Linked DNA regions of Magnetofaba australis IT-1. The protein of the gene in region 2 interacts with the protein of the main gene of each other region in a pairwise test. Links are inferred from orthologs where the notes say so. Each region holds a gene or a part of one and is shown on either strand. Other genes may lie near its edges.

Region 1 (15,463 bases), on a different replicon or contig from region 2:
TGCTGGACTACATCGCCCGCTATTATCGCCAAGCTCCCGCCAGCATCGCCGCCGCCGCCCTACCCGCCCATCTATTGCACGATCGCAAACGCCGCGTTATCTGGCTCGGCGAAACCGCCCCGCCCGACTCCCTCTCCCCCGCCCTGCGCGCCCTGGCCGACCATCTGCGCAAACGCAAGAACGGCTTGATGGAGTCCACCATCGCCCAGCACGTCGGGCGCGCCGGACTGGATCGTAAGCTCAAACTGTTACGCGATGACGGTTTGATCCGCATCGAAGAGAGCTGGGACGCGCGCCACAAAGCGCGGGAGAATCCCCACTGGGAGGCCGAGGAGCAGGCCGAAGTCCGCCAGCTTCATGAGCCGCCGCAGCTCACCGATGAGCAGCAGGAGGCGGTGGATGCGCTCAACGAGGCCATCACCGCTGGACGCTTCGCCCCCTTCTTGCTGCAAGGAGTCACCGGCTCGGGCAAAACAGAGGTCTACTTCCGCGCCGTGGAGACCGCCCTGGCGCAGGGTCGGCAGGCGTTGCTGCTGGTGCCGGAGATCTCCCTGACGCCGCAACTCACCGCCCGCTATCGGGTGCGCTTTCATGAGACTCTGGCGGTGTTCCACTCCGGGCTCACCCCGGCGCGGCGTCACGACGAGTGGCGGCGCGCCCGCTCCGGTCAGGCGCGGGTGATCATCGGCGCGCGCAGCGCCCTGTTCGCGCCGTTTGCCGATTTGGGCCTCATCGTGGTGGATGAGGAGCATGACGGCTCTTACAAACAAGAAGAGGGCGTGCCTTACCACGCCCGCGACATGGCCATCGTGCGCGCCAGCTTCAACCAGGCGGTGGTGGTGCTGGGCAGCGCCACGCCCGCCATGGAGAGTCTGCACAACGCCCAGCATGGGAAATATCACCATCTGCGACTCACTCAACGCGCCACCGGGGCCGACCTCCCCCCCATTGAGCTGGTGGACCTCTCCGATCCGCAGAACCGCGAGGGGATGCGCGCCCACAGCCTCATCGGCAAGACCCTGCGTGAGGCGATGAGCGAGACCCTGGCGGCGGGCAAGCAGTCGTTGCTGTTTTTGAACCGGCGCGGCTTTGCCCCGGCGTTACTGTGTAACCTCTGCGGCCACTCGGTGAGCTGTCCCAACTGTGCGGTGGCGCTGACGCTGCACAAAGGGCGCAATCAGTTGATGTGCCACTACTGCGACCACGTGGCCGACCCCCCCGACGTCTGCCCCGAGTGCGGCCAGTTGGGGTTGATCCGCTTCGGCCCCGGCACCGAACGGTTGGAGGAGGAGGTTAAACAGCGCTTCCCCGACGCCAACGTGGCGCGGCTGGATCGCGACGCGGTGAAGGGTTCGGCGGATCGTTTGGCCAAGACCCTGGACGCCTTCCGCAGCGGCGCGGTGGATATCCTGGTGGGCACGCAGATGATCGCCAAGGGGCACCACTTCTCCGGCCTTTCGCTGGTGGGGGTGATCGCCGCCGAGAGCGCCATGAGTCAGCCAGACTTCCGCGCCGCCGAGCGGGCGTTTCAACTGGTGACTCAGGTGGCGGGACGCGCCGGGCGCGAACGGGGGCAGACGGGTCGGGTGCTGGTGCAGACCTTCGACCCGCAGCACTACGCTCTCACCGCCGCCGCCTGTCACGACGCCGATCTGTTCGCTGATCAGGAATTACGGTTTCGCGCCGAGGCGGAGTATCCCCCCTTTTCGCGCATGGCGCTGGTGCGCTTCTCCTGTGAGGACCTGGGCGAAGGGGATCGTTTTGTCGCCGAATTGCGGCGCAATCTGCCTCATACCGAGGGCGCGTTGGTGCTGGGTCCGGCTCCGGCGCCGCTATCGAAGCTGCGCGGGCGGCATCGTTGGCAATTAATGATCAAGGGGGCGGATATCCGCATGGTGCATCAGGCGGTGGGCAGGATTCTGGCGGCGGCGGAGCCGTTGGCGGGGCGGAATCTGCGTATTGGCGTGGATATCGACCCACAAGCGTTTGTCTGATAGGTTAGGAAGTTTGTTGAACGAAATGCGCTGAACAGTGCTCAATAGAAGGCAAAATTCGTCGAGTTGAGCACGAAGCAAAACTAACGAGGGTCCAGGGAAATCATTTCCCTGGCGGGTCACGGGCAGAGCCCGTGCGGGTGCAGGGCAGAGCCCTGCCGGGTCCAGGGCGGAGCCCTGGTCGGGTCTGGGCTGAAAGCCCAGTCTCTTAAATCATCCAAAATATTCCACAGAGTTGCAGGAAAGCCGCAATGCCCATTCTTCCCATTGTCACCGCGCCGGATCCGGTGCTGAAAGCCAAAGCCAAACCGGTTGAAGCGGTCACCGACGAGATTCGTCAACTGATGGATGATATGCTCGAAACCATGTACGACGCCCCGGGCATCGGTCTGGCGGCGCCGCAGGTGGGCGTCTCCAAACGCATCATCGTGGTGGACGTGGATCAGTCCAACCCGGATAAAGACGGTAAGAACCCCATGTGTTTCGCCAATCCGCAGATTGTCGCCAGCACCGGCGAGACCAGCTATGACGAAGGGTGCCTGTCGGTGCCGGACGCCATCGCTTCGGTCAATCGGATGGAGAAGATCACCCTCAAAGCGTTAGATCGTAACGGTGATGAGGTGACGCTGGAGGCCGACGGGCTGCTCTCCATCTGCCTTCAGCATGAGATTGACCATCTGGATGGAGTGCTGTTCATCGACCGCATCTCCCGGCTGAAACGGGAGATGATCATCAAGAAGCTCAAGAAAATGAAAGCGGAGCAGAGCGCATGAGCGAGACCCCCTGGCGCATCGTGTTTATGGGCACGCCGGATTTCTCTGTCGGCGCGCTGCAGGCGTTGATCGATGGTCCCGACGAGGTGGTGGGGGTGTTCACCCAGCCCGATAAACCCGCTGGACGCGGCAAGAAGATGCAGCCGACGCCGGTGAAGGTTCTGGCCGAACAGCACAATATCCCGGTGTTTCAGCCCAAGAAACTGCGCAACGCCGAGCCGGTGCAGAAGTTGCGGGATCTGAAGCCCGATCTGGCGGTGGTGGTGGCCTATGGGCAGATTCTCTCCCAGGAAGTGCTGGATATCCCCACCCATGGCTGCTTGAACATCCATGCGTCGGTGCTGCCCCGCTGGCGCGGCGCGGCGCCGATTCAACGGGCGATTCAGGCGGGCGACGCCATCACCGGCGTGACCATCATGCAGATGGACGCCGGGTTGGATACCGGCCCCATGCTGCTGGTGGAGACCGTGCCCATTGAGGCAAACACCACCGGCGGCGTGTTGCACGATCAATTGGCTGAACTGGGATCACGTTTGATCGTCGAGGCGGTGGCGGCGCTGCAGCAGGACGCCATTCATCCGCAGCCGCAGCCCGACCATGGCGAAACCTACGCGCATAAACTCAAGCGCGAAGAGAGCCACATCGACTGGGCATTGCCTGCGGTGGAGATCGAGCGCATGTTGCGCGCTTTTGATCCTTGGCCCGCCTCCGTCACCGGCTTGGATGAGAAGCCGTTGAAGCTGTTCCGCGCCCGTTTGGCGCAAGGAAGCGGCGAGCCGGGCGTGGTCACCGCCATTCATGACGACGGCTTCGAAGTGGCTTGTGGCGAAGGCTCGTTGGTGGTCACCGAGATTCAAGCCCCGGGCAAAAAGCGCATGGCCGCCGCCGACTGGCTGCGCGGGCATGGTCTGCAACCCGGAATCCGTCTGCACACCCCTTGACGCACGCCGCGTCACATCCCATCTGATACAAGTAGAGCAGTACTAACAAGGGTGATGAAAGAGACTGGGGCTTCGCCCCAGACCCCACCAGGGCTTCGCCCTGGACCCATGAGGGCTCCGCCCTCAACCCGCCAGGGAAATGATTTCCCTGGACCCTCGTTAGTTTTGCTTCTGAGCTTGTATGAAGATTCCACAGTATCTGTTTTTTATTTCGTTTCGCCTTAAGATTCGAAAAGAGAACGGAAACGTTTCACCGCACCGTTAAAGTGTACGAGGCGCCTGTTGCGCCTGTTCACTTCTCACGATCACTCTCGCACATGAGGTTGCGAAACCATCCATGAACGTAATCAAGACGTCGATTCTTCTGGCCGCAATGACCGCGCTGTTTATGGCGGCCGGGTATGCCATGGCGGGAGAAGGCGGCATGATGATCGCGTTGATCATCGCCGTGGCGATGAACTTCTTCGCCTACTGGAACAGCGACAAGATGGTGCTCTCCATGTATGGCGCGCAGCCGGTGGGTCCGCGTGAGGCGCCGGAGCTGTACAACATGGTGCAAGCGTTGGCCAAACGCGCCGGTCTGCCCATGCCCAAGGTCTATATCATCGACGACCCCAACCCCAACGCCTTCGCCACGGGGCGCGACCCGGAACACGCCGCCGTGGCCGCCACCACAGGCATCATGCGCATTCTCAGCCGCGAGGAGTTGGCTGGGGTGATGGCCCATGAACTGGCCCACGTGAAGAATCGCGACACGCTGGTGATGACGGTTTCCGCCACCATCGCCGGCGCGGTGACGATGATCGCCAATATGGCGCAATTCGCCGCCATTTTCGGCTCCAATCGCGACGAGGAAGAGGGTGGCGGCATGGGCGGCTTGGCGAGCATTGTGATGATGATTCTGGCCCCTATCGCCGCCTCACTGATTCAGATGGCGATCTCGCGTGCGCGGGAGTATCACGCCGACGCCACTGGGGCGCAGATTTGCGGCAACCCGCAGTGGCTGGCGAGCGCGTTGGATAAGTTACAGCGTGGCAATGAGGCGATTCCCAACCATACTGCGGAGGCGCATCCGGCAACGGCGCATATGTTTATCGTCAATCCGCTGCGTGGGGGGTTATCGAGCTTGTTCTCGACGCACCCGCCGATGGGTGAGCGCATTCGTCGTTTGTTAGGTATGCGGTAAAAGTGTTTGCGTGACGCAAGGCCGAGCCAGCGCTGACTATTCAGCCGCCGACTGGTCGGCGGCCCATGAGACAGCGCTGGCTCGGCCTTGCGTCACGCAAACACTTTTGCTCCTCGCCAACACGCAAAAAAGGCCCGGCAGTCGCCCGCCAGGCCTTTTTCGCATTCACAGACGCAGAGCTTACGCCCTGCAGCGTCCATCCACGCCTTAGATGTACAGCGTGATGTCCGCGTCGCCCGCCACTTCAAAGAAGCGCGCCGCACCAGCATACTCAACGCCGTCCAGCAGCTCTTCGTGTTTGAAGTCAAACAGGTCAACCGTCATCTGACAGGCAATCATGTTCACTTCGGACTCAATCGCCATCTCCATCAGGTCGTCGATGGAGGCAACGCCTTTGCCCTTCATCTTCGCCTTCATCATGGTGGTGGCCATCGCTTCCATACCAGGCAGGGCTTGCACCAGCACCGGCATGTCAACCGGCATCGGCATGGCGGGATTGCCCAGCGGGGAGATCTTCAGGTTGCGGTTTTTCTTCAGCACCTGGAGACCATAGAAGGTCCAGAAGATGTGAACCTCATAATCCAACGCCGCAGCCGTGGTGGCCAGAATCAGCGGGGGATAAGCCCAATCCAGGGTGCCTTTGGTGGCGATGATCGCCAGTTTCTTCTGGTCCGACATGGTCTACCTCCCTTTTCTTAGCACTTCTCGATTTCGTAGTAGAACACGTCGCCGTTCTCAGAAGCCTTCACCATCTTGTTGCCGGTCTGGGCGCAGAAGGACTCGAAATCTTTGGCGGAGCCGGGATCGGTCGCTTCGATAGCCAAAATCTGACCCGCGGTCATCTCTTTGAGAGCTTTTTTCGCGCGCAAGATGGGCAGGGGGCAGTTCAAGCCTTTGGCGTCCAACGTTTTATCTGCCATAGTTTCCTCTCCATAACAGTCTGTATCCGAGCAGCCCGCAACTGCGGACCTCAGTTTATTAGAAAAACAGGATACTCTCAAAGCTGCGTCAACGCACGGATTGATGCAAATTTTTTTTCTGTTTTGACACAACCCCGGCACAATGAAAAGATTCTGTTCTGGTATTCCAATTGCAGGCAGACTGTGTGGCGCGCACGCAGCGCCGGATTGCATGGCACAGCCCGAACAGCGCGGAGTTTGTGAGAATATGTTTAATTATATCATGGCTTTGGCGGTTTTAACCATCATCCTCTGGACGTTGGCGAAACTGCGCGATATCCGCGATCAAAAGAAGTCCGGCAAACTACCGACCGACGAATCCACCCTGCTGCTGGGCCTGTTTTATACCATCTCCAACGCCTGCGTAGCCTATTTTCGCGAACACGGCTGCTACCCACCGGTGGTCCATGGCGCCAATGACGGCCTCCTTGAGCGCGGCTATCTGGACAACGACGAGCTGGCGAGTATGACGCAATCCATGAAGCTGTTTAGCATCGTCATCTCCGATGTGAACGGTTTTGGCGTCTGTCTGGAGAACTGCACCGCCTCCATCACCGAAGAGATCATCAGCCGCGCCAAAACCTCCGGCAGTAAAGTGGTGTTCATGGACTTCAAGTCCGATCGCTTCGTCACCCTCACCCCGCCCATCAAGAACGACTTCATCAACCTCACCATTCCGCTGCCGCTGAAGCCCAAATCCATGGGCAAATAGGCGGGCGGCCCGCCATCAATCGTGATGACGGCGCCTTAGGCTCATGCCTGGACCTTGTCTCGCTGTTGATCTATAGCCATGCGAAACCAAAACTGCACACAACGGCCAATGTTTGCGTGACGTAAGTGAAGCTCGCGCTGACTATAGTCGCTAGCATTCAAAAGTGCACATATGGGCGCTGGAAGATTTCGAGGGCTCCGCCCTCGAGCTCCCAACATCAAAATCCAAACCGTGATTCGGGCAATCCATGGCCCTCACCCTTCGGGCTCGCTGCGCGAGTCCGATTCGGCAATCCTGCCGAATCGTGGGCGCTGCCCATGTATGGTCCGCTCCGCCATGTATGGTCCGCTCCGCCATGTATGGTCCGCTCCGCCATGTATGGTCCGCTCCGCCACGGCAAGAGAAAATGTCCACTGATGTGTGAGGCTTAGTCGCGCCCATGTATCCGGCCTGTTGATGAGGGGCTTGTCGCCCTCTGGCCCTGATGGAATTTGCGCGTGGCCCTCCTCAACACACCCTCGGCCTCTATGGGCCCTTGGGCGAAACAGGTTCTTGACCACGCAGGGCTATGCCGTTTCACGCCATCAATCTCGACTCTCTCTCGCAACCTGGCTGGTGGGATCTCTTTCTCTTTCCTTATCGGCCTGTTTTTCTTTTAGAGTTGTATTGCGCTCTCTCTACACAGCGGCGCTGGCCCCATAGGCCTCCTGCTTCACCAGCATCGCCCACGCGCTGCGCGCCATGCGGTTGGCCAGCGCCACCACTGCTCTATTTGCGCCGCGACGTTCCGACACCGACACTGCCCACTGGCTGCGGCGATCCGGCTTGTTTTCACACACGCGCAACGCCGCCCGCGCCCCATGGATCAACAGGGTGCGAAGATAACCATTTCCCCGTTTGCTGATCCCCGTCAGCCACGCCTTGCCCCCTGTGGAGTGCTGATTCGGAACCAACCCTATCCATGCCGACAGCTCCCGGCCATTCTTAAACGCCCGCACATCCCCCACCGACGCCAACAGCGCCGTCGCCGTGATCGGTCCCACTCCCGGGATCGTCATCAGCAATCGACACTGCGGCTCCGCCTTGGCCAGCGCCTCAATCTCACGCTCATATTTGCCGATGCGCTCATCCAAATGCGCCAGCTCATCGCGCTCATCCTCCAGAATTACGCGAAAATTGGCGCTCATTTCCGAGCTCTCATCACTCAAAATCAGCACAATCGCCCGCCGCGCCTGTTTGATGCTCTTGGGAAAGACAATCCCATACTCGGCAAGCAGTCCGCGAATCTGGTTCACCAACGCCGTGCGGTTCTTCACCGCCAGACTGCGTATCCGATGCAGCGACAATATCTCTTGCTGGGCAACGCTTTTGATCCCCACAAAACGCATATTCGGACGCTGTACCGCTTCGCAAATCGCCTCTGCATCCACGCTGTCGTTCTTGTGCCGCTTCACGTAGGGCTTCACATATTGCGGCGCCATCAAACGCACATCATGCCCATATCCCTGAAATTTCCGCGCCCAGTGATGCGCGCCGCTACTGGCTTCCATCCCCACCAGGCACGGCGGCAGTTGCGCCATGAACTCCAGTAACTTATCTCGTTTCAAGCGCTGTTTCAGAACGCTCTTGCCGCGCGCATCCACGCCATGCAACTGAAACACGCTCTTGCCCAGATCAATCCCCAGTACCCGTACCTGTCCGTTTTCGATATGATTGCTCATGGTCCGCTCCGACTCCGTTTAGATGGAAAAACACACCACCATCTTGGCCCATTGCGAGGCCGTTTGGGTAGCGGAGCGGACCATTCCATTACACCCGCTTAAGGGTCACAGACCCTATGACGATTTGGCAGGATGGCCAAATCGTCTGGGAGCCGCTGCCCCCAGCGGGGTGTGGGGCGGCGCCCCACGGTGTGGGTGTTGGGAGCTCGAGGGCGCAGCCCTCGATATCTTCCAGCGCCCATATGTTCACTTTTGAATGTAGCGACTCATAGCCATGCAAAACGGCCCTGGAGAGCTCTCCAGGGCCGTTTTGCATGGCTATGAATCAGGCTAAACAGCCAAACTCACATTTTGGTGATCTGAGAGTTCTTACGAATCCCTTTTTCAATCTGCGCGGCCATGCTCTCTTCAGCCGGTTGATCGATCCAGACATTCTGACGCAACACCTGCTTGAGCACCACCACACGCACCTCGCCATACGGCTCAACGCCGGAGACGCGAATGTTCAAACGATAACGCTTGGTGGGATCCGTCGGGTCAACCTTCCACTCGGTGGAGACAAACCCCGATTCGCGATTGGCGGTCTGGATGGGCAGCTCCATCACCATATCCAGCGCCCCGGAGAAGAGCTTGTCGCGACGGATATCCGCTGCGGTGAGCGCACGCCCGCCGCCCATGATGCCGCCGGAACCGAGGCTGAAGGTGCTTTGCTCGCCTTCATCGGCTTTGGACTGCACTTTCATCCAGTCCTCTTTGCCATCCTCAACCGCCTTTTTCTGGCCGAATTTGGCCAGCTTGTGTTTGTCCACCTGGTTGGAGGAGCGCCACAACTTGTTGGAACAGCCCGAAGCCGCCACAGAGAGGGAGATCCCCATCAACAGGGTCAAACAGATGCGCAAAATGCGACTTTGCATGACAGGCCAACCTTTCATTCTCAGCAGGCGAAATACAGAGATTTTGCAAACGGACAATAGCCCGACATTGTGACTGACGGCAGCCCGAAAGGGAAGGATCTAAGCAGTGAACGGATGAGCCGGAGAATTCCAGCGCAACACAAAAAAAACGGGGCCCGAAGGCCCCGTTTGGTACTGCAGTGCTGGATCAACCGATCAAGCGAAGTATTAGAACTTCATCTTGATGGTGGCTTCCAGGATGTGCATCTCGTCGATGCTGGTGGTGCCGACAGCGGAACCGGACTGAGGATCCACATAGGCGCCGAACAGACCGAAGGTGGTGTCGGTGTCGATCTTGGTGGCCGCACCGATGCTGCCGCCCCAAGCCGCGTCGCTCACGTCTTGGTTGGTGGTGTAGCCGGTGGGACGATCTTCAGCCAGAGCAGCGTAGTCCAGGTGCGGGGTGATGGTCCACGCGCCAGCTTTCACGCTCAGACCAGCGCCGATGCCCCACATGTTTTTGGTGGCGTTGGACAGCAGGCCAGCGGAACCGGTGGCGGCGGCAGCCCAGTTGCCCATCAGGTCTTGACCGCCAGGACCGCCGGTGTCCCAGGTCTTGGACCACACGGTGTTGTCGTTGGTCACGGAGTCGAAGTCTTCGTCACCGTAGAAGGCATAGCCGCTCCAGGAACCGAAGCCGGTTTTGCCCTTGGCGCGCAGACCAACCAGGAAGCCGTTGGCATCCCAGGTGCCGCTCACGCTGTTGGCGGTGGGGGTGACGCCGCTGAAGCCATCTTCGTAGACGATGGTGCCGGTCAGGTCGATGCCGCCCATGGCGCCATTCAGGGTCAGAGCCAACCAGAAGTTGTTGACGTCGTCGGTGGCCACGGTGTTGATGGTGGTGCCCAGGGTCGAACCGTAGTCGGCATCCAGGTAGGCGCCGGTCAGCTGCCAGTTGACGGAACCGGCTTTACCCAGCAGCGACAGGGCGTACAGGTCGGCGTCGTCTTGGTTGGCGGGGGTGGCGCTGGCGGTGGTGGAGGAGGCGCTGCCTTCTTCAGCCTTCACACCGGCCAGGATGGCGGTCACGTCGCCGAAGGACTTGGCCAGCAGCCAGGTGCCGAAAGCGGTGGCGTCATGCTCAACCAGGATGCTGTCGTTCAAGGAGATGGGCATCTCACCAACTTTCACGCCCACGCCCCAAGCTTCGGTCTCCAACCAGCCCTGACGGATGGACCAGTCGTTGCCGGGGGTGGAGGCGGTGCCGATGGCGTCGGTCACGGTGCCCAGGTCAGCGGAGCTGATCAGGTTGGAGTTCAGGGGACGGAACACCAAGTGAGCGTGGGTCTTGGGGCTGGCGATGAAGTCCATCTTGATGTTCAAGCGATGGTACATCGCAGCGATGTCTTTGGCGTTGCCGGTTTCGGTGGTGATGTTGCTGTCGGCGCTGATGCCACGGAACATGTAGTAACCACCCATTTTCACTTCGCCGGCGTCGGCGGAGGGAGCGGCGACCACGGCGGCCATGGCGGCGGCGCCCAGAATCAGACCTTTTTTCATTGCTATCATCTCCAGTTTAAGCGTAATTGCGGCGGCTTTTGTTCGCCTTCCCGCAAGGGATCAGCACTTTCATATGGCTGACAAGATACACGGTGCGTTGCGAAAAATCAACAGCGAGTTGCAAAAAAACAACGAAAACTTCTAGAGCAGGAGGCGTGCCAAATATAAATTTGTCACCTATCCATAAAAAACACCACATAAACAATTATTTAATCATACGACCAGGTGTTGCATTTTTACATCACCTGGATGGAAGGGCAAATTTTCCCCCGGCAATAATCGCCGTTTTGCGCAACATATTGACAGCATCGTCAGTTCAATGACGACCCTTGATCGCTTTTGACGCCGCCCCGCGCCGCCTCGATTCGGCGGAAATTCTCCCCGCCGCCCCGCGCCGCCCCCAATACAGTGATGCAAAAAGATCACACTGCCGACAATCACGCCGCTTGGCGCAATGGTCAGTCGAAAAATCAACCACCCCGCTGCAAGCAGCGGGGTATGAACTCGAGAGGGTCATAACGGCGCTTACCGCCTAGCGGCGACAAGAGCCGTAGATCATTTTCTTTTTCAACGCAGCAAGCTGCGGGGAATTGGACCCTTAGAGATTGAACATTGGCGATTTTGAGAATGGAAGATATCGAGGGCTTTGCCCTCGAGCTCCCAAGATCAACAGCCACACCGTGATTCGGGCCATCCCTGTCCCTCACCCTTCGGGCTCGCTGCGCGAGTCCGATTTGGCGTTCCTGCCAAATCGTGGGCGCCGCCCACACCCGCTGGGGCCGCAGGCCCCAGACCCCGCCGTCGGCCAGCCGACGGCCAATAGTTAGCGCAAGCTGTACCTACGTCACGCAAACATTGGTCGTCCTGTGCGGTTTTGGTTTCGTATGGCGACAGGAGAGCGCATAAAAAACGCCGCGCAACCTCTAAACGAGGCGCGCGGCGTTGAGATCCAACCAGCGCTTGATATGCGCTTAAACTTTATGACTGACGCAGGTGGCGTGATCGCGCTGAATGCCGTAACCGGTCATGGCTTGAAAACGGCGATTCTCCTGCCCCATCTGATCCGACACGCGGGCTTTATACGCACGCAACGTGCGCATGGCCGGAGCGATGCGCGCCAGAATGTCCCGCGCGCGCTTCTCCAACAACTCCCGCTCCAGACCAGCCAGTTCGGTGTCGGACAGACGCGTGGTCAACTGCAAGGAGGCTTCGCTCCACAACCGGGGCAAACTCTCCAATCGCGCATCGTCGAGAGACTCGGGGGCGTCGACTTCATCGAGCATGCGCTCCAGATCCCCCAGCGCCGGACACTCCAGCAGGGCGTCCATGGCGCTCACAGGGTGCGCGTGGTCAAGGTGGGCCGCACCGCCGCGCCGCCCGCCGCCGGTTGCGCCGCGCCATAAGCTTTGGGCTTGTTGGCGCCGCCCGCTTTCATCACCGCCGACGAGTTGGCCGCCACCGCCTGGCCTTGACCGGCCATTGCGGCTTGCAACCCGCCCTGGGACTTGACTTGACGCACGGCGTCGCGCCAACCATCCAACAACACGGTGAGCATCTGAATCACGTCTTGAATCGGCTGCTCTTCCTTTTTGACGTTGGCTTTGGTCAGCGAGTCAAGCATGAAGTTATACAGCTCGAACAGCTGCACCGCCAATTGGCCGCCCTTGTCGAAGTCCAGCGTGTTCTGGAGTTCGCTGATGATGGCGGAGGCCTTTTGCAAAAAGGTCTTGTGCTCGGCCAGACGGCCATCGCGCTTCTCTTGGAGCGAGCGCTCCAGGAACCGAATCGCTCCCTCATACAGAAGAATCAACAGATCTTCACGAGAGGCGGTATTGGCCCGGGAGCTTTTGTAACTGCGAATCCCGTACGACATGACGCGCGTCCTCCCTTAACGGTCGAGCAGCGGTTGGGCGCCTTTCCAACCTTCCAGAAGGACGCCGAGTTGATGAATCACCGGTCCCAGAGGATCGGCGGCGACGGTGGCGCGAGCCTTGTCGATGCTCTCAATCATGAACGCATACAAGTCACGCAGGTGGCGGGTCACTTCAACACACGCCTCCACATCCAGCGTACGCTGGAACTCCTCAATAATGCGACGCGCGCGCCCAAGGGGTTCGGAGAAATCCTCCCGCCCGTCCTGCAAACGCTGCTGCGCCTCTTGCAGGAATTGAATCGCGCCCTCATACAGACGAATGAGCACATCCAGTTGATCGAGCAAGCCGCTACCGCCATTGGCGCCGCTATCGGCAAATCGCATCTGGTCCATGGTTCTCTTCCATCAAGCCCACTGGTGGCGTTGTCCCAAACGCGCGTTGCACAACAACCAAAGCGCGCTCACCGTCCGCCGTTTATCCAAACCCGCTCTTAACCCAACGCCTGTGACAGCGAAGACTGCGTCGCCTGCATCTGGGACATGAGCTGCTCAAGACTGGTGAATTTCTTGTTCAAACGATCGCGCACCTTCTCCAAACGCATGGTTTCGCGATCGATGCTGCTATCCAAAGAGGCCAGCCGCGCGGCCAGGGCATCGTTCTTACCGCCAAAGGCGCTGCTGTCGGTGCCGCTTTGGGTCAGCGTGTCGATCAGATCCTCCAACCGGTGCGCCAGACCCTCATTGGCGCCCGCAGTGGCGAAGGCCGAGGAGTTGGAGGCGTCCGGGGTGGAGGTGAACAGATCGGCAATGGAGTTGAAACCATTGGCCACCGCTTCTTCAAAAGCGGAGGTGTCCAGCTCCAGCAGACCGGATTTGGCGTTGGTGCGAATGCCGATCTCCGCCGCCCGCGTATAGGTGGACAGGTCGCCATAAGGCGACGTGGAGCTGCTGGTCTTGGTGTTGAACTCGTTGCGAATCTGCGCAACGGTGCTACGCGCCAACGAATCGCCCTGGAACTGATCCGGATTGTTGCTGATGAACGACTGAATCTCGTTGAACGAATCGATAAAGCCCTGGATGTTCTCCTTGAGCGTATCGGAGTCGTTGGCCACGGTGACGGTGAACGAGCCGGTGGCTTCCAAGTTCAGCGTCAGACCGGAGAGCACGTCGCTGGCGGCGTTGCTGTCGCTGGTCACGGCGATGCCGTCTACGGTCATGGTCGCGTCTTGACCGGCCACGCTGTTGGTCCAGTCGGCGTTGGCCAGGGAGTTGCCGCTGTCGAACGCCAGCGCGTTGACCCCGGAGACGTCGATGCGCGACGCGCCGCTATTGGTGCCGCTATCCATCGCCTGCAACACCAGACGATAGTTGGTGCCATCATACAGCACGCTGGCGCTCACCCCCTCGGTGGTGGTGGAGTCGCCGTCGTCATAATCGAGGGCGGCGATGCGCTCGGCGATGGTGGCCAGGGTGTCGCCGGCTTGCAAGCTGGCGGTGTAGTTGGTCCCGTTATAGCTGAAGACAAAGCTGGTGTCCGCCGTGAGGGTGTCGGAAACGCTGGTCAGGGCCGCACCGGACACATGGGTGTCGTGGGTGGCCAACTGCGTCACGTTGACGGAATGGATAGCCGCCACCGCATCGCTGCTGGCGGTGACCGTCAACTTGTCCTCATCGGAGGTGCTGGCCGTATGCGGGCGGAAGTAGGACTCCTCCTGCATCTCTTCGGCCTTGCTCTGAAAACTGAGCAGCTTGGACTTGAGCTCAGAAAAGGCGCTTTGCGTCGCGCTGACCTGGCTGCGTTTGGTCTGCAACGAGCTCAGGCGCGTCTGCTCGGCCTGCATCAATTGATCAACGATATCTGACGGCAATCCGCTCGCCAGTCCGCCGAAAGTCACGCTCCCGGTTGTCATGTCACTCTCCCTTGCGCTTCGATATGACGACGCCGAGGCAAACGCAGTGCGTTATGCTTGAGCGTCGAAGAGCAGGCCATCCCAGTCCTGCATCCGTTTGGCGAAATTCACCATCTCTTCGCTGGGGATCTGACGAATCACCTCATCGGTTTCGCGATCCACCACCCGCACCACCACGTCTTCGGTCTCCTCTTCGATGGAGAACTGCAGACGGGTGAAGCCATTGACTGCGCGCTGCGCCTGCTCCACCGCTTGTTCCAACGCCGCGCGACCCGGCGTTTGGGACTCCGCTCTTGATGGCGGATTGGTGGAAGCAGACGCGGTCGTCGAGCTTGCGCTCGCGCGACCAGACCGCATGCCGTGCTCAGCGGGTGGAGCCGGGGGGCGCGTCAAATCACCGGCGCGCGGCCCGGCATGATATGACAATTCCATGGCGCCAAGAGTATTGATCATGGCTGCCCCCTCTGTGTTCCTTGGAGCGACCCGATGGCCGCTCCCATCCACTGCGATTGCTTAACCGACGGCCCCGCTTAACCCGCGAGGGCCGTCGCGTCTTTTAACCCAGCAGCTGCAGCGCCAACTGAGGCTGCTGATTGGCCTGCGCCAACACCGCCGTGCCCGCCTGTTGCAGAATGGCGTTTTTGGTCAAATCGGCGGTTTCGGAGGCGATATCGGCGTCCATGATGCGCGAACGCGAGGCCGACATGTTCTCCACAATGTTCGACAGGTTGTTGATCACCGCTTCGAACCGGTTCTGCACCGCGCCCAGGCTCGCCCGAATGTCGGCGATGCTGTCCAGCGCCTGGTCGATTTGACGCAGCGCGGAGTTGGCCCCGTTGGTGGTGCTGATGGTCACAACCGGGTTCCCCGTGGTGTTGGAGAACAGATGGTTGATCGACGCCCCGGTGATGGTGATGGAGATCTTCTGCCCGGAGAACGCG
Region 2 (15,431 bases):
CCACTGATCCTCTTCAGCCAGCGAGCCAAACTCCACAGGCTCCATGGAGACGATCACATGGGAGGGGTAGGCGCTGGTGTTGCCGGTGGCGGCGTCCACCACCAGACCAATGACCCCACCCAACAGAATATTGCCCACTGTCGCGCCGTTGAATTCGGTATCGATCTGTTGAGTCATATCCAGGAAGCCATCTGCGTGGCACATGACAACGCCCGGCCCAGAACTGGCGTCGGCTTTGATTTGACCAGGAATGGAGAAGGTGCGGGTGCCCATGGCGTCAGTGAATTCACACTCCGCCGGGGTGTTGGAGTGAACTTCGATCATGCCGCCATCCATGCCCTTGGCCATGGTGGCGCAACCCGATAGCAGCGCTGCGCAGGCAATTAAAGAAAGAGTCTTTTTCATCGGATTCTCGCACTCATGTGGTTATGAAAGAGGGCTCGGCGTTGCATCGAACAACCCGCACAGCGACGTCCCTTTAAATTCGGCAGTTAGCGCCAGCTTTTGTCGTTGCGAATAGTGTGCGAAGGGTGACTGCGCACGGCTGCTGTGATTGCAAGATGATATAAATATTGGCATCCCAACACGAAACAGATCATTTGGTCTGCAAATTTATAAAATATATATCATGAATTTTCTCTCACTGAAATGAAGAAACTCTCGGTGGTTAAAAGGTGATATCGAAAAAACTTCCGTGGGGCAGGAGGTTGGGCAGCACAGCGCGCCAAACGCCAGTCAGCGCAGCCAATTGAAACAGCGCAGGCGCAGGCGGCAACACGAACCATAACGCCCCCAGGGCGAGATAAACGCCAGCGGTGGCGCGCCAATCGTTGGAAAAGAGTTTGAATGCCGTGCCCAGGGATTTGCGTGGGCCGCTGGCCTTGAGCAGATTCAGGCTCACCAGCTCATCGAGCAGCAGGTGCGTGAGGAATCCCAGCAGCACAAACAGGCCGCTGAGCCACGCCAGCGTGATCCCCAGCAGAAACAGGCGGTCCGCCAGCACAATGGCGATGGCGGCGAACAGCGCCCCTGCCGGGACAGAGTGGATAATCCCGCGATGCTTGGTCAGTTGCGTGAACAGGGCGAACACGCCGTAGCGAATCATGAGGAATGCAGCCCACCATAACAGGATCAACTCCAGCACCGAATAGCGCCCCACACCCACGCCGAACATCACCACGAAGCCGAACAGCGTGGCCAGAAAGGTGAAACCGGCTTTGAGCGGCGTGGAGGTATCGCTGTCCAGATCCGGCAGCAGACCGCCAATGGTCCCCAGAGTGAACAGCAGCAGGGTTTGGTCGGCGTTAATCACGCCTGCGGCGTTGACCAATGTGGCCGCCGCGCCGGAGACAGCGGCGCCGACGCTCAGATGGGTGGAGAAGTCAGCCATGGGAGATTACGGCGTCTCTTCCTTATATTTCTCCACCGTGTAGAGCTGAATCTGGGGCCCGTGGCGCCAGCAGTCGCCAGCCAGCCCCGCCTTGCGGCACAGGTGAGAGAGAAACTCCGTGGGCGAGGGTAACTGCTCCCACACCTGCGGCAGGAAGGTGGCGCGCGATCCGCCAACGCTGAGAATCACCCCGTGCACGTTGGGTTCAAGCTTGCACAGGAGGTCGTCTGCGCTGTCATAGGGGAGGGGTTGCGGCGCCGAAAGCAGGGAGACCTCAACGCGAATTTGCGCCAATTCTTCGAAGTTCACAGGGGGAAAACGTGGGTCGCGGAACGCCGCCGCCTCGGCGTTGGCGATCAGATCCGCCGCCAGGTCGCGATGGGCGACCAGGGAGCCGATGCAACCGCGCAGAGCGCCCTGCTTGGTGAGGGTGATAAAACAGGCGCCGGGTTCGGCCAGTTCCGGGAATCTCTCCCGCAGCGATTGCGCCGACTGCAGCGGCTGGTCGCTCAGCTTCGCCGCCAAATGCGCACGCGCCAGTGCAGGGAGTTGCGGTCCCGCTTTCATGCCGCCTGCTCCGTGTGGTCAAAATAGAGGTAGCTGGCGTAGCCCACCACACGATTTTTATCCCCGGCGGTGTCGCCGGAGTTGCGGTAGTCGGCCAACTCCGAGCGCCAGCCGCGCTGTTTGGCCAGCATGATCAGCGCCGCCACGCCGGTGCGGCCGCACGCTTCGCATTCGCTCATTTGCTCGGCGCTCTGTTTGGCCACGGCGTCATGGCATTCAGAGTCCAAGCGGCGCGCGGTGTCGTAATCATGGAAGTGGGAGAGGTCGGAACTGACCACGATCAGATCATCCTCAGACGCATAGGTTTGCAGAATCTGCGCCAGCCGCTCATGGCTGATGCGTCCATACACCATGGGGATGAGTCGCATGTGCTGGACGCTCTCCAGCAGAAACGGCAGTTGCGTCTCCAGCGAGTGCTCCATGGCGTGGGGGTTGGCGCTGTTGCTGACATCCGGCTCAGTGAGCATCCAGCCGATGGTCTGCAGGTCAAGAGGGATATCCCCCATGGGGGTGGCGAAGGCGCTGTAGTCGCCCACCGACACCCCGTCCAGATAGACCCGATGGCTGGGGCCCACCAGAAACACCCGGCGCGGATTCTCCTCGGTGGCGGCGGGCAGACCGTTATAGGCGTAGCCGGCGGTGACGCCGGAGAAGCGATAGCCTGCATGGGGGGCAACCACGGCGCATGGCGTCGTTTGCGGCTTGGGCGCCGAACTCAGGAAGTGCGCCACGGTGCGGCGCAACAGGTCGGGCTCATCGGGATAGAACATTCCCGCCACCGCAGGGGGGCGTGCAGAGAGGGTGGTCATAACAGCGGCTCCTGAGAGCTGTGGCGCGCATTGCTGTCGGCGCTCGCCCTGGACAAGCCATGTTTGGCGGGCCATCATCAATGCCGATCAAAATTGGTCATGAAAAATTGCTTACTCAAACAGTTTACCGGGATTGGAGCGTTGGGCGCCATGAAAAGATCGTTGTGTGTCTTTGTCTTGCTGTGGGGCTTGTGTCTGCACGCCGCCACAGCGCAGGCCGCGCACGGTCTGAGCCTGGATGGCGAATTGAAGTACCCGGCAGAGTTCAAGCATTTCGACTACGTCAATCCCCAGGCGCCGGTGGGTGGGCATCTGACCCTGCAGGATATGGGCGGCTTCGATAAGCTCAACCCCTTCACCCTCAAAGGCGCCGCGCCGGCGCTGCTGGGGGCGTTGGTGTTTGAGACCCTGATGACCTCCTCGCTGGACGAGCCCTTCGCGCAGTATGGCCTGCTGGCCGAAGATGTGGTTGTGGCCGAGGATTGGATGTCGGTGACCTTCCGCCTCAACGCCAAAGCGCAATTTTCCGATGGGACGCCAGTTACTGCGGAAGATGTGAAATTTAGCCTGGAGACCCTGAAGTCTGATCAGGCCTCGCCGTTCCACGCCAGCTACTACCGCGATATCGAGCGCGCCGAAATCATCGATGCGCGCAGCGTGCGTTTCCACTTCAAACAGTACAATCGCGAACTGCCGCTCATCGCCGGGCAACTGCCGATTCTCAGCAAGAAATTCTTCGCCAAGCACAGCTTCAAGGATCTGGATCTGACCATCCCGGTGGGCTCTGGCCCCTATGTGGTGGAGAAGGTGGAGTCGGGCAAGAGCGTGCTCTATCGCCGCAACCCCAACTATTGGGGCTGGGGTCTGCCGGTCAATCAGGGCTTCTACAATTTCGACTCCATCGGCTTGAAGGTGTTCAAGGATCCGGTGGTGGCGTTGGAGGCGTTCAAGGCTGGAGAGTTCGACTTCATCACCGTCTACAACTCCAAACAGTGGGCGCGGGATTATGAGGGCAAGCAGTTCGACTCCGGCGCCTTGATCAAGGAGAAATTGCCCCATCGCAACAATCAGGGCATGCAGGCGTTCATCTTCAATCTGCGTAAACCGCTGTTCCAGGATCAGCGCGTGCGGCAGGCGCTGGCGCTGGCGTTTGACTTCGAGTGGAGCAATCACAATCTGTTCTACGATCAATACACCCGCGACGGCAGCTTCTTCTCCAACTCGGAGATGGCCGCCCGTCCCGGGCCGCCGCAAGGGGCGGTGTTGAATCTATTGGAGCCGTTTCGCAAACAGCTCCCCGCCGAGGTGTTCGAGGGCGTGCGTCCGCCGCCCAGCACAACGCCGCCGGGCTCCCTGCGCGGCAATCTGCGGCAGGCGATGCGGCTGCTCAAACAGGCGGGCTGGAAATTGGGACCGGACCGGGTGCTGGTCAACGCCAAGGGTGAGCGCCTGGCGTTCGATTTCCTGCTGGCGCAACCCGCCTTCGAGCGCGTCATGGCGCCGTTCAACGCCAATCTGAAAAAGCTCGGCGTGGAGATGACCTATCGCACCGTGGACGCCTCGCTCTACCAGCAGCGGGTGCAGGATCATGACTTCGACATGATGGTGGGCTCGTTCCCGCAGTCGCAGTCGCCGGGCAATGAGCAGATCGGCATGTGGACCAGTCAGAGCGCCGATGTGAAGGGCAGCCGTAACTTGCTGGGATTGAAAAACCCGGTGGTGGATGCGCTGGTGGAGCAGCTGATTCAAGCCAAGGATCGCGATGGCCTGGTGGCGGCGTGCCGCGCGCTGGACCGGGTGTTGATGGCCGGGGACTATCTGATCCCCAACTGGCACATCCCCTACCACCGCGTGGCCTACGCCAGCAAGCTCAAGCGCCCGGCCAAGCCGCCGCTCTACTACACCGCCGACGGCTGGTTGCTCTCCTGGTGGCTGGCCAAGCCGTGAGCGTGGGAGCCTGATTCGCCATGGCCGCCTATATTCTGCGCCGTCTGTTGCTGATGATCCCGACGCTGCTGGGGATTATGCTGCTTACCTTCGTCATCATCCAGTTCGTCCCCGGCGGGCCGGTGGAGCAGATGATTCACACCCTGGAGCAGGGGCGTGCGGCGGCGGGCGGAACCCTGGGCGGCGGCGGAGCCGATGTGACCGGGGCGATGATGAGCAGCGGGGAGGGGAGTTATCGCGGCGCCAAGGGGCTTGATCCGGAGCAACTGGAGCAGTTGAAACGGCTCTATGGCTTCGACAAGCCCGCCCATGAGCGCTTCCTGCAGATGATGGGCAACTATCTGCGCTTTGAGTTTGGCGAGTCCTACTACCACCACCGCAGCGTGGTGGAGCTGGTGGTGGATAAACTACCGGTCTCCATCTCCCTGGGGGTGTGGACCTTCCTGCTTACCTATCTGATCAGCATCCCGCTGGGAATAAAAAAAGCGGTGCGCCACGGCACGCGCTTTGACGCCTGGACCTCCCTGGTGGTGCTCACCGGCTACTCCATCCCCGGTTTTGTGTTGGGGATTCTGCTCATCGTGCTGTTCGGCGGCGGCAGCTTCTGGGACATCTTCCCACTGCGCGGTCTGGTGTCGGACAACTGGGCCGATTTGAGTTGGCCCATGAAGATCGTCGACTATCTGTGGCACATGGTGCTGCCCATCGCCGCCTCGGTGGTGGGTTCGTTCGCGGTAATGACCATGCTCACCAAGAACAGCTTTCTCGAAGAGATCGCCAAGCAGTACGTCACCACCGCCCGCGCCAAGGGGCTGTCGGAGGAGGCGACCCTCTATCAGCACGTGTTCCGCAACGCCATGATCCCGCTGGTGACCGGCTTTCCCGGCATGTTCGTCGGCGCCTTCTTCTCCGGCAGTCTGCTCATCGAAACCATCTTCAGCCTCGATGGGCTGGGGCTGCTGGGCTATGAGAGCGTGATCAACCGCGACTATCCGGTGGTGATGGCCACCCTCTACTTCTTCACCCTGCTGGGACTGCTCACCAAGCTCATCACCGACGTCACCTACGTGCTGGTGGACCCGCGCATCACCTTTGATTCCGCGCAGTAGCGGGTTACACCGAACCCAAGCTCGACAGGCAATCCGGCCACCAGTAGAGGGTGTCGCCATCCTTGCCGGTGATGCCGGCGATGGGGCCGTCCTGAGACAGAACGAACGCCACCGCGTCATGATTCTTGCCGATGAAGTTCACTGCCGAGTTGTGGCGTGTGCCGTACTGGTGCAAGTCCACCTGATAGGCGGGATAGGCGTCGTCGTCGGGTCCATAGATGGTTTCGCCCAGCCAGGTCGGCGCTTCGAGAATGGATCCAAAAGAGAGCGCGCGCAGGCGCGAGGAGAGAATCAGCGCGCCATCCACCCGGGTCATCTGCGCCAACAGCTCGACGTGCTCCACAATGCGCCGCTTAACCTCCTGAATGGCGCGCTCCACCACCAGCACGTCAGGGCCTTTGACCCCCTGCCGGAACGCATCTTCGCCCTCTTCACGGGCGATCTCCAAGCGACACAACTCTTGCAGTAGCGGCGCGCCCTCGGCGCCTTGTTGCAGGGTGTAGCGGGGGTTGATCCAATCCTGGCCATCTTCTAATAAGTGTTCAGGCAGCCATACAATGGCGCCGCCGTGCCCGCGCTTGTTGGCCTCAACCAGCAGACGGTCGATGAAATCGCGATAGCAGCGCCAGTAGCGCGTGCCGTTGGTTTGAAACTCTGCGTGGGATTTTATTCCCTGCAACAGACTCCAACCCATAAGACTGGCGGTAAACGGCGTCGGCGTGGGTTCGTTGAAGCGACCGGAGTTGAAGCGGGCGATCACATTGCCGCCGCGAAACACCGTGAGCGAGCCGGTGGAGAGGGTGGAGATGACCAACGCATCGGGCGGGGTGAGGCTGAAGGGTTCAGGGTCGAAACGGGTGCGTCCCCGGCGCGAAGTGAACACCGCGCCCCACACGGAGAGCGCCTGGGTATCCACATCACACGCGCACACCGCCAGTGCGGTGGTGACCGGGTCAAAAGCGGGAGCAAGTTTAACTAAAGAGTCCACCGTAAAGGGGAGGCGGCGGTCCATGCGCACCAGCACCGGTTCGCCAGAGAGCTCGCGATGAGGGAACATCTCAGGCTCGAGGAGAATCACACTCACTTGAACAGGTCGATCCTCTTCGCGCTTGAGTCCAGCCAGGAACACCGTCTCCATGGCACTCTTCACCTGGTCGAAGCGCAGCGAACCGCCGACGCTCTCGTGCCGGTTCCATAGCTCAATCACCTGGTCAATGATGTGATAGTCGAACAGCACGGCGATCTCCTTGGCGGGTCCCAGGCGAGAGATTTACTTGACGAAATTGCGAAATAAGAATATCAATATGAGCATTCAACCTGACAATGGCCAGGGTTTTACACAAGCTACCACACATATTCACTGTGTAAATATCCTCAAGCCGTAACGATTGCCAAAATCGCATTTCCGCAGTGTACGCTCCTGGCGCGCATTAGCCAGTTGAGCGTCTGATTCAAAACAGGAATTTGCTCTAAGGATGGCGCGCTCCAGTCCAGAGAAACACACTGACGCACTCCCGCCAGAATAGCAGATCCACCTGTTTCATAAAGCAATTTTTATACGATTATGGCGCCCAGCCGAGAAAAAGCTGGCAATGCCCTGGGGCTTGCCGGTATATTCGGCGGCTGAATCGTAAATATGTCCTTTGATAATGCGCGCCGAGTGTAGTAGCATTTCATAATATTCGGGAATACGATCATCGTCCGAGTCAGAGCCTGAACGCTGATCGCCTTACCACGTTGGGAGAGAAAAACCATGGCTGAAAATGAGAACACGCTGAATCCGACGCCTAACCTGGATCAGCTGGAAACCGGCCCCTGGCCCAGTTTCATCACGGGTTATAAGGACTACTTCAAGCGCACGGGCAAAACCATGGTGCGCGGCGTTCTGGACCAGCTCAACTACTCCTATGAAACCAAAATGGGTTACTGGAAGGGCGGCGTGGTCGGCGTGCACGGTTACGGCGCTGGCATCATCAGCCGCTACTCCATGATCCCCGAGCTGTTCCCCGAAGCCAAAGAGTGCCACACCATGCGCATTCAGCCGGCCCCGGGTCTGCACTACACCTCCAAGCACCTGCGCGAAATCTGCGACATCTGGGAAAAATACGGCTCCGGCATGATCTCCATGCACGGCCAGACCGGCAACCTCCAGCTGCAAGGCATCGTGCAAGACAACGTGCAAGAGTGCTTTGACGATCTGAACAAGCTGGGTTGGGACCTCGGCGGCGCTGGCGCCACCGTGCGCACCGGCGCCTCCTGCATCGGCCCCGCCCGCTGCGAAATGGCCTGCTACGACACCCTGGAAGCCCACCATCGCGTGCTGACCTACTTCACCGACCTGGTGCACCGTCCGCAGCTGCCCTACAAAGCCAAGTTCAAGTTCTCCGGCTGCCCCAATGACTGCTGCAACTCCATCCAGCGTTCCGACTACTCCGTGATCGGCACCTGGCGCGACGATATCCAAGTCGACGAGGCGGAAGTCAAGAACTACCTCGACGACGTCGGCGTCGCCTACTTTGTCAACAACGTTCAGATGCGCTGCCCCACCAACGCCATTACTCTGAACGAAGACCAAGCCTCCATCACCATCGACAACAGCTCCTGCGTCCGTTGCATGCACTGCATCAACGTGATGACCAAAGCCCTCTCCCCGGGCAAGGACAAAGGCATCACCTTGCTGGTGGGCGGTAAAGGCCACCTCAAAGTGGGCAACATGCTGGGCTCCGTGATGGTTCCCTTCATGAAGCTGGAGACCGATGAAGATTACGACGCCTTCACCGATCTGATCGACGAAATGATCGACTACTGGGCCGAAAACGGTCTGGATCACGAGCGCATCGGCGAAACCATCGAGCGCGTGGGCATGCAGCAGTTCCTGGATGCCGTGGGTCTGGACGCGATCCCCGATATGGTGAAGCAACCGCGCGACAACCCGTTCTTCAAAGCCGACTACGAAGCCGCTGGCTAAGTTCTTCAAGCCCGAGACCTGGAGGCCGCTTATGCGGCCTCCGGCTCGGACCCTGGAACCGCACACTGCATAACGCCCTCATTGGGAGTAGAGAGAACCATGGCAAAACGTGAGTATCAAACAGTTGAATCGGGGCCCAAGCATCATGGGGAAATGCTGCACCCCGTTATCAAGAAGAACTACGGCCAGTGGAAATATCATGAGCGTCCTCGTCCCGGCGTGCTCAAGCACGTGGCCGAGAGCGGCGACGCCATCTACACCGTGCGCGCCGGCACCCACCGTCAGGTGACCGTGGACATCGTCCGCTTCCTGTGCGACATCGCCGATAAGTACTGCGAAGGCCACCTGCGCTGGACCGTGCGCAACAACGTTGAGTTTGTCACCGACAAAGAAGCCAACGTTGAGCCCATGATCAAGGAGCTGGAAGCGGCTGGCCACCCCGTGGGCGGCACCGGCAACTCCGTCTCCTCCCTGGCCCATACCCAGGGTTGGTTGCACTGTGACATTCCCGCCACCGACGCCTCCGGTGTGGTGAAATCCCTCATGGACGAACTGTTCCATGACTTCACCCACGAAGAGATGCCCAACCGCGTGCGCATGTCCACCTCCTGCTGCGAAATCAACTGCGGCGGTCAGGCTGACATCGCCATCGTGGTGCAGCACACCCGTCCGCCCCGCATCAATCACGAGATTCTGAAAAACATCTGTGAGATGCCCAGCACCGTGGCCCGTTGCCCCGTGGCGGCGATTCGCCCCACCACCGTCAACGGTCAGCCCTCGCTGATGGTTGTGGAAGAGAAGTGCATCGTCTGCGGCGCGTGCTTCGGCGCCTGCCCGGCCATGGAGATCAACCACCCGGATTACTCCAAACTGGCCATCTGGGTTGGTGGTAAGAACGCCAACGCCCGCACCAAGCCCAGCAACATGAAACTGGTTGCTCATGGCCTGCCCAACAACCCCCCCCGCTGGCCGGAAGTGGCTGAAGTGGTCAAGAAGATCCTGGCCGCTTACAAAGAGGGTGGTCGCGACTGGGAGCGTGTGGGCGAGTGGATCGACCGCATCGGCTGGAAGGCCTTCTTCGAGCAAACCGGTCTGCCGTTCGATAAGTTCATGATCGACAACTACCGTCACGCGCGCTCCTCCTTCAACCAGTCCACGCACATCCGTTTCTAATTTGTTTCGCGGATAGAGACTGAATACGAAGGAGAAAGCGACATGGCCAAACCGAATCATTTTCACCAAACGGCGGTCAACTGGAAGTTTGACGAGTGCACCTTCGAAGAGGGCCTCGACAAAGTTGTCGCCTATGGTGACGCCTCCGGTAAGTGCCCCACCTACCAGCCGCGCATTCCGCCTTGCACGAATGCCTGCCCGGCCGGTGAGGACATCCGCGGCTATAACAACATCGTGCGCGGCGTTTGGAAGTCCGAAGATCCGTATGCGACGGCCTTCTACCGCCTGACCACGAAAAACCCCTTCCCGGCCGTGATGGGTCGCGTGTGCCCGGCTCCGTGCCAAGGCGCCTGCAACCGCCAATATCGCGACGAGACCATCGGCATCAACGCCATTGAGCACGCCATTGGTCAGTACGCCATTGAGAAGGATCTGCAGTACGAAAAGCCGACTGCCTCCACGGGCAAGAAAGTCGCCATCGTGGGCGGCGGCGTGGGCGGCCTCTCCTGCGCCTACCAGCTGATGCTCAAAGGTCACAGCGTGACCCTGTATGAGCGTGATCCCAAGCTGGGCGGCATGCTGCGTTACGGCATCATGGGCTATCGTGTCGATCGTGGCGTGATGGACAAGGAGATTGCGCGTATCGTCAACCTGGGTCTGGACGTCAAAACCGGCGTCACCCTGGGTAAAGACGTGACTTTGGATCAACTGCGTTCCGACTATGACGCGGTGTTCCTGGCCACTGGGGCGCAAAAAGGTCGTGGTCTGCCGATCCCCGGCGCTGAAGGCCCTGGCGCCACCAACGCCATCAGCTTCCTGCGTGACTTTGAATACAATGGCGGCATCGAAGAAGATGGCGCGAGCAAAGTCACCATCGGTAAGAAGGTGGTGGTGATCGGCGACGGCGACGTGGCCATGGACGTCGCGCGTCTGTCGCTGCGTCTGGGCTCCGAAGCGGTTCTGCTGTCGGCTGTGGCGCAAGAAGAGATGAACTGCTCGCAGTTCGAATTCGACGAAGCCAAGGCCGAAGGCACCGACATGCGCTTCTGCACCGGTTCGGTGGAGATCGTGCGTGACGGTTCCGGCAACATCACCGGCATCAAAACCGTTGAGATGGAGCGTAAAGAGAAGGGTGAAGACGGTTGGAACCACGCCGTTCCCTTCATGCGCTACAAGCCCAAAGCGGGCACGGAAGCCACCATTGAGTGTGACATGGTTGTGGCCGCTATTGGTCAGACCACCGACACGGCTGGCTTTGAAGCCGCTACCGACGGCACCCCGTTCCAGCAAGTCGATCACAACTTCCAGGTCAAAGGCATGGATAATGTGTTCGCTGGCGGCGACTCGGTGCAGATCCACTTGCTGACCACCGCCATCGGTCAGGGCCGCAAGGCTGCGGAATCCATTGATCTGCTGATCAATGGCAAAGCCCTGCCCAAGAAGCCCAGCAAGCCCGATGTGGTGCCTTACGAAAAGCTCAAGTGGGACTACTTCGTCAACAAGCCCCAAGCCAAGCGTACGCTGTCTCATCCCAGCGTGGTGGAAGGCAACTGGCAAGAGACTCTCTCCATGCTCTCCCAACAGGAGGCTTCGGAAGAGGCGGATCGCTGCATGAGCTGCGGTATGTGCTTTGAGTGCAAACAGTGCGAACTGTATTGCCCTCAAGACGCCATCACCATGTTCAAAGGCAACCCCGAAGGCCAGGTGATGTACACCTACTACGAGCGTTGCATCGGCTGCCATATCTGCTCTGAGAGCTGCCCCACTGGGTATATTGATATGGGTATGGGCAACGGCTAATCGCTGTACCTAAGCGGGGCATAGACGCATCGCGTTTGTGCCCCGCTTGCCCTCTTATAAATTGATTCATTTATGACATCACTACACGCAGTCGCGCTGATTTTGCATCTTATGGCTGCCATGGTTTGGGTTGGCGGGATGTTTTTTGCGCACTTTATGGCGCGCCCTGCCGGTGAAGCAGTGTTGAATTCGCCCGAGCGGATTCAGATGATGGCGGCGATTTTCCAACGGTTTTTCCGTTGGGTCTGGGGCGCCATCATGATTCTACCCGCTACGGGTTTGTGGTTGATCTTCCAGCAGTTTGGCGGATGGGGCGGCGCGAGCTGGCCACACCACGCCATGACTGCGCTGGGCTGTATCATGATTGGCCTTTATGCTTACATGTATTTTGGGCCTTATAATGAATTCAAGCGCATGATCAAAGAGTGCTTATTCCCGGAAGCTGGGATCTATATGCGCTCTATTCGCAAAATTGTGACGATCAATCTGACTTTGGGATTGAGTGTTGCAACGCTGGCTGCTCTGGGTCGCTACTACTGACAAGCGCTGGCGATACGGCTCCCGTAGCCGAGACTGTTTTACCCTGTTGCAGGCTTTGGCTTTGCGCGGGTCTGGGCGGATTGGTAATACCGCCACACGTCAATAACCTGAAGGTTGACGGCGCATCGCGCCATTTTTAGCAGAGGATCCATTCGATATGAGCAAGGAACAGATCATCTCCCAACTGGATCAAGCCATCGACGCCGCGAGCAAATGGGCTGACACTGGCTGGACCATGAAATTCGGTCCTTACAATGATGAGGTGAACTCCCTTCAGGCGGCGCGTGAGAAGCCCGAGACCTTTGTCTATCGCCTGGAAGCCATCGCTTACTGGGAAGACATCCAAGAGCAGGGCGCCGAAACCGTCGCTCAGGGCCAAAAGGCGAAAGAGGCCCTGCAGAACGGCAACATGATGCTGGCGCGCCAAGCTGTGCATCACGCGATGTTTCTTGAGAAAAAAGTGAACGACAAAGCGCCGACCTGGGGCAAACTGTTCACGGCGATGTCCGAGCTGAACTAAGCTTGCGTCAGAGTGCTAAGAAAAAGCCCCGCTGACTCAGTCAGCGGGGCTTTTTTTTATGCTCTGAAGTGGTCGGACAGATTATTTGATATGGCCCTGCTCGATGAGCTTTTCTGCAATCTGAATGGTGTTGAGCGCAGCGCCTTTGCGCAGATTATCGGCCACCACCCACATGTTCAATCCATGCGTGACGCTCTCATCGGCGCGAATGCGCGACACGTAGGTCGGATCTTCGCCTGAGCACTCCGCTGGGGTGATGAATTCCATGGCGCTGGGATCGTCCACCACTTTGATGCCCGGCGCCTTGGAGAGCGCTTCACGCGCCATCTCCGGGGTGATGGGCTTTTCGGTCTCGATTGTAACCGACTCCGCATGACCGTTGAACACCGGCACGCGCACGCAGGTGGCGGTCACGGCGATGTTGGGATCGAGAATCTTCTTGGTCTCATTGACCATCTTCATCTCTTCCTTGGTGTAGCCATTTTCCAAAAACACATCGATTTGCGGAATCACGTTAAACGCGATGGGTTTGGAAAACTTGTTGGGCGGCACATCTTCACCGGTCATGTAGCGGGAACGGGTCTGCTCAAACAGCTCATCCATAGCCGCTTTGCCAGCGCCAGAGACCGCCTGATAGGTGGAGACCACAATCCGCTTAATGGTGGCGATCTGATGAATCGGCACAAGGGCGTGCACCATCTGAATGGTGGAGCAGTTGGGGTTGGCGATAATGCCCTTTTTGGTATGCTCGGCAATGGCGTCGGGGTTGACCTCAGGCACCACCAACGGCACGTCGGGATCCATGCGGAAGTAGGAGGTGTTGTCGATCACAATCACCCCGGCGCTGGCGGCGCGAGGGGCGTGAATTTTCGACACTGAGGCGCCCGGCGAGAACAGACCGATCTGCACCCCTTCGAAATCGAACTCGTCGAGATTCTGCACCACATGTTCATGGCCGTTGAATTCGATACGTTCGCCCGCAGAGCGTTCGGAAGCGAGGAAATGGATTTCGCGCACCGGGAACTTGCGCTGCTCGAGAATTTTGATCATCTCCCGGCCAACATTGCCGGTGGCGCCAACCACGGCGACGGAATAACTCATGGTTCTTCTCACTTTCTGTGTCATCAAAAGGGCTTGCGCCCGGACTTAAGATTTTGTTGCTACACATCAACACAAACGACTGCGCCGGGATCCTATGGGACCCCGGCGCTAGTCAGTGCGTTGGAATGGTCCCGTGGAGATCAGCCGAGGGCTTTGATCACCGCATCGCCCATGGCGGCAGTGCCCACCTCGGTTTTACCCGCTTGCATGATGTCCGCAGTTCGCAGGTCCTGATCCAACACGCTGTTGACCGCCGCATCGATCTTATCGGCGATGGCGCCCAGATCCAGGGAGTAGCGGAACATCATGGAGGCCGACAGGATGGTGGCCAAGGGGTTGGCCACGCCTTTTCCTGCGATGTCCGGCGCCGATCCATGGATGGGCTCATACAGCGCATACTTCTCGCCCAATGAGGCCGAAGGCAGCATGCCGATGGAGCCGGTGAGCATGCTGGCGGCGTCGGAGAGGATATCGCCGAACATGTTGGTGGTGACCATCACGTCGAACTGTTTGGGATTGCGGATCAGCTGCATGGCGGCGTTATCCACATACATGTGCGACAGTTCAATCTGCGGATACTCCGCATCGCGCAGGGCGGTGACCACATCACGCCACAACTCCGTGGACTCCAGCACATTGGCTTTGTCCACCGAGCACACCTTTTTGCTGCGCTTCATGGCGATTTCAAACGCCGAACGGGCCACGCGCTCGATTTCGTCGGTGTGGTAGACCAAGGTGTTGTAGCCCTTCTTGCGTCCGTCAGCCAGGGTCTCAACGCCTTTGGGCTCGCCAAAGTAGATACCTGAAGAGAGTTCGCGCACCACCATCATGTCGATGCCGCTGACCACTTCGGGTTTGAGTGTGGAGGCGTCAGCCAGTTGCGGATACACCACCGCAGGACGCAGATTGCAGTAGAGATCCAGCGCCTTGCGGATGCCCAACAGACCGCGCTCGGGACGCACCGCATAATCCAGCGACTCCCATTTGACGCCGCCCACCGCGCCCAGCAGCACCGCATCGGCGGATTTGGCGGCTGTGATGGTAGCCTCGGGCAGCGGGGTTCCGGTCTCGTCATAGGCGGTTCCACCGATGAGACCCTCATCAATAGTCAACTCAGCGCCATTGGCTTGCGCCCAATCGAGCACTTTGCGCGCTTCAGCAATGATCTCTTGGCCAATGCCATCACCGGGCAGCAAAAGGATACGCTTGCTCATAAACTCATATTCCTACTATAAAGGTCAGTCCAATGCGATGAATCAGCCGGGGAAGGCCCACGGGGCCTCGCTGCGCCGCTTCTGCTCAAACGCCTGAATTTCATCAAGGTGTTGCAAGGTCAGGCCGATATCGTCAAGGCCGTTAAGCAAACAGTGCTTGCGAAACGGATCCACCTCGAAGGCGATGCTCTTACCCTCGGGGGTGTTGATGCTCTGCGCTTCCAAGTCAACAGTCAGCTCGTAACCAGGCGTTGCCTCAATGTCTTGCATCAGCTCATCCACCACCGACGACG

The links.
Region 1: the proteins of MAIT1_RS07910 (region 2) and def interact in binary tests that used the Escherichia coli proteins (3 or more experiments, as listed by UniProt). The link is inferred for Magnetofaba australis IT-1 from one-to-one orthologs.

The regions. Positions count from the first base shown.
Region 1 is NZ_LVJN01000016.1:7,139-22,601, reverse strand. What follows is about bases 1,166-4,006. They hold def (peptide deformylase), read left to right. Parts: upstream 1,166-2,245; coding sequence 2,246-2,767; downstream 2,768-4,006. Other genes in these bases: fmt (methionyl-tRNA formyltransferase), read left to right, coding at 2,764-3,708; priA (replication restart helicase PriA), read left to right, coding at 1,166-1,994. In the rest of the region: more of priA, read left to right, coding at 1-1,165; zinc metalloprotease HtpX, read left to right, coding at 4,046-4,894; sulfur carrier protein DsrE2, read right to left, coding at 5,102-5,572; MAIT1_RS05215 (sulfurtransferase TusA family protein), read right to left, coding at 5,590-5,814; MAIT1_RS05210 (hypothetical protein), read left to right, coding at 6,062-6,565; MAIT1_RS05205 (IS110 family RNA-guided transposase), read right to left, coding at 7,243-8,286; MAIT1_RS05200 (DUF3576 domain-containing protein), read right to left, coding at 8,631-9,200; MAIT1_RS05195 (hypothetical protein), read right to left, coding at 9,408-10,739; MAIT1_RS05190 (hypothetical protein), read right to left, coding at 11,711-12,076; flagellar export chaperone FliS, read right to left, coding at 12,073-12,612; MAIT1_RS05180 (flagellar export chaperone FliS), read right to left, coding at 12,628-13,005; flagellar filament capping protein FliD, read right to left, coding at 13,104-14,522; MAIT1_RS05170 (flagellar protein FlaG), read right to left, coding at 14,574-14,879; MAIT1_RS05165 (flagellin N-terminal helical domain-containing protein), read right to left, coding at 15,079-15,463. UniProt on the Escherichia coli protein: Removes the formyl group from the N-terminal Met of newly synthesized proteins. Requires at least a dipeptide for an efficient rate of reaction. N-terminal L-methionine is a prerequisite for activity but the enzyme has broad specificity at other positions.
Region 2 is NZ_LVJN01000018.1:388,839-404,269, forward strand. What follows is about bases 11,915-14,723. They hold MAIT1_RS07910 (aspartate-semialdehyde dehydrogenase), read right to left. Parts: upstream 13,925-14,723; coding sequence 12,905-13,924; downstream 11,915-12,904. Other genes in these bases: MAIT1_RS07900 (CopD family protein), read left to right, coding at 11,915-12,303; MAIT1_RS07905 (hypothetical protein), read left to right, coding at 12,461-12,823; leuB (3-isopropylmalate dehydrogenase), read right to left, coding at 14,065-14,723. Outside these bases: MAIT1_RS07850 (hypothetical protein), read right to left, coding at 1-405; MAIT1_RS07855 (metal-dependent hydrolase), read right to left, coding at 668-1,390; amrA (AmmeMemoRadiSam system protein A), read right to left, coding at 1,397-1,957; amrB (AmmeMemoRadiSam system protein B), read right to left, coding at 1,954-2,766; MAIT1_RS07870 (extracellular solute-binding protein), read left to right, coding at 2,917-4,713; MAIT1_RS07875 (microcin C ABC transporter permease YejB), read left to right, coding at 4,734-5,822; MAIT1_RS07880 (putative sensor domain DACNV-containing protein), read right to left, coding at 5,827-7,059; dsrA (dissimilatory-type sulfite reductase subunit alpha), read left to right, coding at 7,576-8,790; dsrB (dissimilatory-type sulfite reductase subunit beta), read left to right, coding at 8,890-9,963; MAIT1_RS07895 (NAD(P)-binding protein), read left to right, coding at 10,006-11,763; more of MAIT1_RS07900, read left to right, coding at 11,836-11,914; more of leuB, read right to left, coding at 14,724-15,138; leuD (3-isopropylmalate dehydratase small subunit), read right to left, coding at 15,181-15,431.